One region of the Fusibacter sp. QWL-12 genome, then DNA from elsewhere that is predicted to be linked to it. Evidence: predicted binding sites of a transcription regulator. Region 1 holds the regulator's gene; each other region holds the start of a gene.
The links. The regulator Rex, encoded in region 1, represses fermentation and respiration genes when NADH is low (regulators of the CRP and FNR family bind a similar motif). The targets are predictions, from matches to a motif close to ATTGTTAANNNNTTAACAAT.
Positions count from the first base shown of each region.

Region 2: AC4PID_RS00390 (flavocytochrome c) is a predicted target of Rex. The motif match lies at 1,244-1,263, and genes of this name have one in related genera.
Region 3: AC4PID_RS15770 (DUF5692 family protein) is a predicted target of Rex. The motif match lies at 1,240-1,259, and genes of this name have one in related genera.
Region 4: AC4PID_RS07610 (acyl-CoA dehydrogenase) is a predicted target of Rex. The motif match lies at 1,067-1,086, and genes of this name have one in related genera.

Region 1 covers NZ_CM178745.1:1,409,305-1,411,516, forward strand. The annotation lists gene AC4PID_RS07120 (acetyl-CoA C-acetyltransferase) at 1-983, opposite strand, end outside; gene AC4PID_RS07125 (redox-sensing transcriptional repressor Rex) at 1,111-1,749, opposite strand; gene abc-f (ribosomal protection-like ABC-F family protein) at 1,959-2,212, shown strand, end outside.
Region 2 covers NZ_CM178745.1:67,885-70,096, reverse strand. The annotation lists gene AC4PID_RS00395 (HD-GYP domain-containing protein) at 1-1,120, shown strand, start outside; gene AC4PID_RS00390 (flavocytochrome c) at 1,331-2,212, shown strand, end outside.
Region 3 covers NZ_CM178745.1:3,279,055-3,281,266, reverse strand. The annotation lists gene AC4PID_RS15775 (aconitate hydratase) at 1-19, opposite strand, end outside; gene AC4PID_RS15770 (DUF5692 family protein) at 308-1,219, opposite strand; gene AC4PID_RS15765 (PQQ-dependent sugar dehydrogenase) at 1,440-2,212, shown strand, end outside.
Region 4 covers NZ_CM178745.1:1,510,908-1,513,119, reverse strand. The annotation lists gene AC4PID_RS07620 (substrate-binding domain-containing protein) at 1-572, shown strand, start outside; gene AC4PID_RS07615 (hypothetical protein) at 590-976, shown strand; gene AC4PID_RS07610 (acyl-CoA dehydrogenase) at 1,100-2,212, shown strand, end outside.

The DNA.
Region 1 (2,212 bases):
GTTACTGCTAATGCTTGAGCTGCAAATGCTTCATTTGCTTCAATAAGATCTAGGTCAGCCACGGTTAAGCCAGCTTTAGCTAATGCCTTTTTAGTAGCTGGTACTGGTCCGATACCCATTATTTTAGGATCAACGCCTGCAGAAGCATGAGATACAATTGTACAAAGTGGTTTTAAACCAAGTTCATCTGCTTTTTCTTTGCTCATAACAATTACACAAGAAGCACCATCGTTGATACCAGAAGCATTTCCTGCAGTAACACTACCACCGTCTCTTTTGAACGCCGGTTTAAGTGCTGCTAATTTTTCTACTGAAGTTTCTTTTATATATTCATCTTGATCAAAACGAATTGGATCCCCTTTTCTATTTGGTAAGAAAACAGGAACGATTTCGTCTGCAAATCTACCATTTGCTCTTGCAAGTGCTGCTTTTCTTTGTGAGTTAAATGCCAACTCATCTTGTTCTTCACGAGTTAAGCCCCACTGAGCAACGATGTTTTCAGCCGTCATACCCATATGGTAGTTGTTAAATGCTTCCCATAAGCCGTCCATTACCATAGTATCATATAACTCGCCATTGCCCATTCTTTGACCCCATCTACCACTTTTGATAACATATGGTGCCATGCTCATGTTTTCTGTACCGCCTGCAATCACCACATCATTAGCACCTGAAACGATTGACTGGTATGCCATAGACACAGCCTTAAGTCCAGAACCACAAATCATGTTAATCGTCGTACATGGTACTTCTACTGGATAACCGTTGTTAATCCATGCTTGGCGTGCAACGCCTTGACCGTATCCCGCTTGGATAACAGAGCCTAAGATAACCTCATCTACGCTCTCAGGTGCTACACCTGCTTTTTCAAGTGCTGCTTTAATGACAGTTGCGCCAAGATCAGCTGGTTTGATGTCCTTTAAAGAGCCACCAAAAGAACCGATCGCAGTTCTCATTGCACTTACAATTACTACCTCTTTCATTTGTTGTTACCTCCCTGATTTTTTATCCCTATAATTTTGTGACAATCCCTATCTTACATTTTATCAAAAAAAAAGAATTAGGTCATCCCTAATCCTTTTGTTTCACTTTAATATTCTGTTAAATTATTTATATTGCTTCATTTGATTCTTTTAAGAAGTAAGATACAGTTAGTAAATTGTCAATCAAATGAATGTTTTCTACTATAATATTACTCTTAAGTTTTAAATCTACTGGCGCAAAGTTCCAAATTGCTTTGGCACTTGTTCTTTGAATTTTATCAGCTACGTCTTGTGCACCATCTCTACTTGTACAAATGTAAACAATTTCAACATTATGTTCATTTACAAATGACTCAAACTTATCCATATCAAGTACTTCTACATTGTTGATTTTTAGTCCAATCACCTTTGGGTTAACATCAAACATCGCTTGAAGCTTAAAGCCAAGGCGATCAAAGCTTGAATAGTTTGCTAATGCTTGTCCCAAGTTACCTGCGCCAACGATAACAACATTATATGGTCTTGTTAAGCCCAATATTTTTCCAATTTCATTATACAAATCTTCAACGTTATAGCCATAGCCTTGTTGTCCGAATCCACCGAAATTATTGAGATCTTGTCTAATTTGAGATGCAGTGAAGCCGATCATTTTGCTCAACTCTTTAGAAGAGATTCTCTTTATGTCATTATCAAGTAATTCCTTTAAGTATCTATGGTACTTCGGTAATCTTCTAATTACCGCAACTGAGATATTTTTATCCTTCATACATCCACCTCATCACCAATTTATGTTATTAAAATTATAGCACTTTCGCAGAAAGAATGTCAAATATATAACAAGGCGTTTAGCCTCTCGAATCTCTTTTTATTTTATATGATTTACGTTATAATATCTAGTGACTTAGTAATAATTTTTTCACAAGTTAAAAATTTACTCGTATCTAGTATCACGAACACAAATGAAATGAGGATAACATGATCGCACTTTCTTGTAACAACTTATATAAATCATATGGCATCGACAGTATTTTGGAAGACATTCAATTTACAGTTAATGTTCAAGATAAAGTCGGTTTGATTGGTGTTAATGGTGCCGGTAAAACGACACTTATGAAAATATTAATGGGTATTGAAACCAAAGATGAAGGCGATTTATTTGTCGGTAAGGATTTGGTCGTTGGCTATCTTGAGCAAAATACAAGCTTGGACATATCTGAGTCCATCTTTGA
Region 2 (2,212 bases), 1.3 Mb from region 1:
CTTAGATAAGACTGCACTCGATAATTTAGTTCTAGCTGCGTCCTTACATGATATTGGCGCATTGAGTATCACTGAGCGAGATCGATTGATTGAAATCGATGTTGAAGATCCCAAACCACATGAGGAGCTCGGTGCAAAGATGCTAGAGGGTTTCAAGCCTTTTGAACGCGTTTCTAAGATCGTTCGGCATCATCACATTATTTATTCTGAGGTGATCGATGGCAGCATAGATGCAGATGAAGTGCCTTTTGAATGTTATCTGCTTAACTTATCTGACCGCATCGATGTGTTGTCACTCAGATACGCTGAAGATGAAAACAAACTCTATCAAATTAAAATGGAAATTGAAAAACGCTTTGGTAAGGTGTTCAATCCATTACTTAAACCGACGTTTGATGCACTCGTCTCTAGTGAGGAATTTTGGGAGAACATTGAGAGCGAAGCTTATGGTGAACTATTATTTTTATCAATCGATGACCAGTTCCAAGAAATAACACGTGAGGATGTCAACGAACTGGCAGTGATCTTCGCCAAAATTGTCGATTTAAAAAGCCATTGGACATCGACGCATTCTCAGACGGTTGGAATGCTGGCAAATAAGATCTGTAGAATGATGTCACTGACTGAAGAAGACTGCTTCGACATCACCATAGCAGGCTATTTACACGATATTGGTAAAGTTTCTGTGCCGACTGAAATTATAGATAAGCCTGGCTATTTGGATGACAATGAGTTTAAAACCATGAAATCTCATGCGTTATATACCAATATTATCCTGAACTCAATTCATGGATTTAACCGAATCACTAAGTGGGCGTCATCACATCATGAAAAACGCGATGGTTCTGGTTATCCAAGAAAGTTAAGTGAAAACCAGTTTGATATTCAAATGGACATATTGGCTTATGCAGATATTTTCTCAGCACTTACTGAGGATCGCCCTTACAGAAGTGCACTTGGAAAAGAAGAGTTAGTTGAACTGCTCGCTACATATGCACCAGAAAAATTATCGATGGAGGTCTACCAAATTATTCTAAACAATATCGATGAACTCTTTGAATTTGTTCAAAATTTAAAGGCTTGGGCAGGCAGTCAAATGTGTCTCTTAACGTTAAAGTAAAAGATTTAATGCAAACTTTATTAATAAATACATGTCCTAAAGTCTAAAGTAAGTGATGATCATCACTGTTTTAGACTTTTTTTCATGAACTAAATGAACAAAAAGATTCAATATGACCAGAATATTGATAAAGTATTATCAAATTTATATACTCCATTTGTAGATCAATGAATTAGAGTATAGAACTCTAAAGACAACATGGAGGATAAAATGAGAAAGAGCTTAATCTGGGTACTCATTCTTACAATGCTTACAGTGGGTGCATTAGCAGGCTGTAGCAAATCAGAAGAGACAATTAGTGAAGCAATTTTTAATGCTGGTACTTATGAAGGTGAAGGTCAAGGACATGCAGGCGTTATAAAAGTGTCTGTGGTTGTTTCTGAAACTGAAATCGAGAAAATTGAACTAGTAGAATTTCACGAATCAGAGTTTGCAGTTGATCCTGCAAATCAATTATTAGATAAAATTCTTAAAGCAAACTCAGGCCAAGTAGATGGCATAGCTGGTGCGAGTTTAACGTCTAAAGGTGTTTTAGATGCTGTAAATGACGCGTTAGCAAAAGCTTATGTTGAAGGTGCGAATCAAGCCATCGAGACAACTGAGTCTGAAAAAGAAGCTGTTAAATTAGAAGATAGAGAAACAGACATCGTTATCATTGGCGCAGGTGGTGCTGGCTTAACCGCAGCTATAGAAGCGACACAAAACGGTGCCAAAGTTATCGTCGTTGAAAAAATGCCTATGGTAGGCGGTAATACAAAATACGCAACAGGTGGACTCAATGCTGCTGAAACAAGTGTACAAAAAGAAAAAGGCATCGATGATACAGTTGCGATCTTCATTGAAGATACAATGAAGGGTGGCGGCAATTTAAACAACCCTGATCTTGTAAGAGTCCTTGCAGAAAACTCAGCAGGTACTGTGGATTGGTTAATGAGCTTAGGCGCAGACTTAACCGATGTTGGTAGAATGGGTGGCGCTAGTAAAGATAGAACACATCGTCCAACAGGTGGTGCACCAGTAGGTCAGCACATCGTTGACGTATTATATGCAAAAGCACAGGATCTTGGTATTGAGATTTTGTTAGAAAGCAAA
Region 3 (2,212 bases), 1.9 Mb from region 1:
ATTTCAATGTTAAGTTCATCGAATAAGTCCCTCCATTTTTGCAAGTATACAATTTGAAAAATTCATTTATCGTATTATTGTATACGATTATACGCATTTGAATTTCACTTGTCAATTCACTTAGAACATCAAAATTAATTTATATAAAATAAACTTTAACCAGTTAAGCGAAATAAAAATCTTCGGACATCGAGTCCACAGATTTTACCACAAGCAAGATTGTGGCTAAATAAAAAAGACGTACCTAATGGCACGTCTTTAACGTCGATTTAAAATCTTTTTTCACTTTTTTAGCTCATTTTACTTTTTAGCTCATTTTCACTTCTTTAAATGCAGCTAAATCACTATGAACTTCTGTATGAATTGGATTTCTCTTATATTTAATGACCTTAGCAAAGTGATAGATAAATACCGCAACATTGCTTGCTAGCGCTAAGAAACTGATAACAAATAGAGCGGTCTCATTATGCGAAGATTTAATAGCAAACTTTGAAGTATCGACAAAGGTAGGAAAACTCATAACAAACATCATCCAAAAGCCAAGTGTTTGCGCTCTATGTTGTAGCCACGCACCTCTTTTAATAAAGAAGGCTGGAATGGTACACGATATCAAGAGTGCTGCACCTGCATAAAAGGCATGATCAGAAACACAGTTATAGACGTATGCAAAATTCCATAAATCATATGCGATGATCCAGAACCATAGCATATCTGCCCATAGCATATCTTTCTTTTTATCTCTGCCGATGGTAATGCCAATCCATCCTGATATTGTGATGATGTTTAAGATACCTGCAATCCCATTCATTATATTCCAAGGTCCACCAATAATGACGACACCATCGATCAAACCATTGAAGCTATAACATTGAAAATCTCTGACCACTGCTTCCATAATGTTGATTGCCAAAATAAACGCTGGAAAAAACAATACCCATTTGTTATTCGCTGCGCCTTTAATATGACGAATTGCTAAGAAACCCAAACATCCTGCTAGTGCAGAATAAACTTTTGCCCAGTGAAACCAAGTGCCAACACTTGTACCTTCACCAGCTGTCTTTGGCCACACAAAAATCGTAAGTATGATTGGTAAAACTAAAAAAAGTCCTAATGAAATCCATTTGTTCAATCTTGCAAGTTCATTTAATCCAATTAAACCACCTAAAACAACAAACCACATAATGGCACTATACCAAGGTATAGATTCAAATAAAAACATTATACTTCCCCCTTTTTCTCTCTGTTATTTTTTTATCAATAAGTCCAATACTAATTTTACCACTCTACGATTAGAAAGCAATTAATCTATTGCAGTTCCTTAAGAAATAGTACAAAGAGATACCGTTTGTATCGTAAAATTACTCGATTGATTTAACCTCACTGTCATATTGAAATCTATTCTCATTGGGTATAAGAGTTAAAATAGAAAGGAGAAAAAAATGAAAAGAAATCTCATATTAATATTTTATATAGCTATTGCAATCATTCTATCTGCTTGTTCGACACAAGTTGATAGAACGACGACTGAAGACGTTAATACACCTTCTGCTAATGGTGAATCCATGACTTCAGCAGAAATCACAAGTGAATCAACAACAGTTCTAACAACTGAAGAAACAACTGAAGTCGTAACAGAGCCTTCTATATACGATTTAGAATTTTCACCAAAATCCTATCAAGTTGAAAAAGTCTACTCTAACTACACTTTCAACTTACCACTCTATACAACTTATTTTGAAGATGTTATCTTTGTCGTCCAAAAAGGGGGTAAGATTCTTTGGTTTAAAAGTGATGAATCAATGGCAAGTCCTGAAATCTTCATCGATTTAGGTCAAATCATCAGTAATAATGCAAATGAAAAAGGTCTGTTGGGGTTTGTACTTGATCCAAACTTTGTTGAGAATGGGTATTTTTACGTAAATTATACCGATCGTACCGGTACAATCATCTCAAGATTTTCAACACTTAATGAAGATCGATTCGTGGGTGATTTGACTTCTGAATTAATCCTATTGACCTATCAACAGCCTTATTCCAACCACAATGGAGGACATCTTGCTTTTGGACCAGATGGCTATCTTTACATCGCCAGTGGAGATGGTGGTTCTAGTGGCGACCCAAATAACAATGCTCAAAATTTAAACAGTTTACTGGGTAAGATTCTAAGAATCGATGTCAATCAAATTAATGAAGCAACTTATGACATTCCGGC
Region 4 (2,212 bases), 100 kb from region 1:
TAGGCATTCAATCCTTATACGATGTGCAGGGGAAGTCCATTAAGGTCTATGATCCGTCTGGTTATCAAGGCGTGTATTCTTCATCTATAAAAAGACTAACACATGACCTTGCCTTAAAAGGTTTAATACTAGATCGAGATTACACATTATCCTATATTGATACAATGGAAAATATGGTTCAAACAAATGCAAATGACTTGTTGATGATTGAAGAAGTTTATCTCGATAATCCAAAATTTGAGCAATACAACAACTATGTCACCCTTGATGAAGTGGAAGACTATCAGCTAGCAGTCATCGTACAAAAAGACGCTTATGAGGTTTATCCGGATTTGGTGGCTGCTTTTAGCAATGCTTATTACCGTGCTTGTATTTGGCTAAGCGCCAATCCAGAAAGAGCAGTAGCATACGCGATGCAGATTGATACGACGCAAACTACTATGCCGGTTCGAAGTATCTACTATTTCAATGCCGATAAAAGCATTAATCAAATCCTACAGATGATCGATTGGTTGGGCTACAGACAAAACGTCAAGGAGCGCATTTCAAATAGTGTCTATAAAGTACAGTAGTGAGGTGAGGAGGCTATATGGAACATTTATATAAATGGCAGGAGTTAGATGTAAGAAAAGATGCAACCTCAGAGACTTATTTCTTAGACTTTGAAAAAGACATGGCTGAAAATGGTATAAGAACACGTGTTGAGCCAATTTCAGGCGGTGGATACAGACTACTTGTGCCACTAAAGGATTATGAAGTTGCTAATGCGTATTATACGGGTGAAGTTAAGGCAATTATCTCAACTCATGAATCACTTTATCACGTTTTTGAAGACGATCTTTCTTTTAGAAATAAGAAACTTTATGACAACCCATATAAGGGAATGTTTAAGTTTAATCGCTTTCGAAGTTACTTATATATTGCATTTGTTTTAGTCGTTATGTTAATCATTTTGAAGTTTGTTAAAATTCCGTGAATTTACTAAAAAAATGAATTATGACCTTTGACTTTTTAGGTATTAGTGTTAAACTATTGTCATGGGGATAGTTTATTTTTTTTGCTTTACAAAGTTAAATTATTAACAAACGGAGGGACAAAAATGACATTTGAAATGACAAATGAAGACCTCATGATGCGTGAACTGTTCAGAAAGTTTACAAAAAATGAGGTAGAACCAATCGCTGCGGAAATAGATGATTTAGAAAGATTCCCAGCAGAAACTGTTAAAAAAATGGCAAACCTCGGAATGATGGGTATTCCATTTCCGAGAAACTACGGCGGCGCAGGTGGTACTTACTGGCAGTACATCAACCTTGTAGAAGAGCTTGCTGTAGCATGTGGCACAACATCAGTTGTCTTATCTGCACACACTTCACTTTGTGCAGCACCTATCTATGAATTTGGTACAGAAGAACAAAAACAAAAATTCCTAGTACCACTTGCTAAAGGTGAAAAAATCGGCGCATTCGGTCTCACAGAGCCAAATGCAGGAACAGATGCTTCAGGTCAACAAACAACTGCAGTTCGTGATGGCGATTATTACATCCTTAACGGAAGTAAAATCTTTATCACAAATGCCGGTTATGCAGATATTTACATCGTAATCGCTATGACAGATCGTTCTGCAGGCTTAAAAGGCATTTCAGCGTTTATCGTTGAAGCGGGCACACCAGGATTTACAATTGGTAAGAAAGAAGCAAAAATGGGTATTAGAGGCTCTAGTACTTGTGAGCTCATCTTTGAAGATTGTAGAGTTCCAGCAGAAAACATGCTTGGCAGTGAAGGTAAAGGTTTTAAAGTTGCAATGATGACCCTTGATGGTGGTCGTATCGGTATTGCAGCACAAGCTCTTGGAATTGCTCAAGGCGCTTATAATGAAACTGTTAAATATGTAAAAGAAAGAAAACAATTTGGCAGACCTATTGCTGCCTTCCAAAATACACAATTTGAAATTGCAAACATGAAAACCAAAATCGAAGCGGCAAGATTTTTGGTATACAGCGCTGCGTATAAAAAAGAGAAAAAGATGAATTATTCTCAAGATGCAGCAATGGCGAAGCTATATGCTTCAGAAGTTGCAATGGAAGTTACGACTAAAGCGGTTCAACTACATGGTGGTTACGGTTATACCCGTGAATACCCAGTTGAAAGAATGATGAGAGACGCGAAAATCACTGAGATCTATGAAGGTACAAGTGAAGTTCAAAGAATG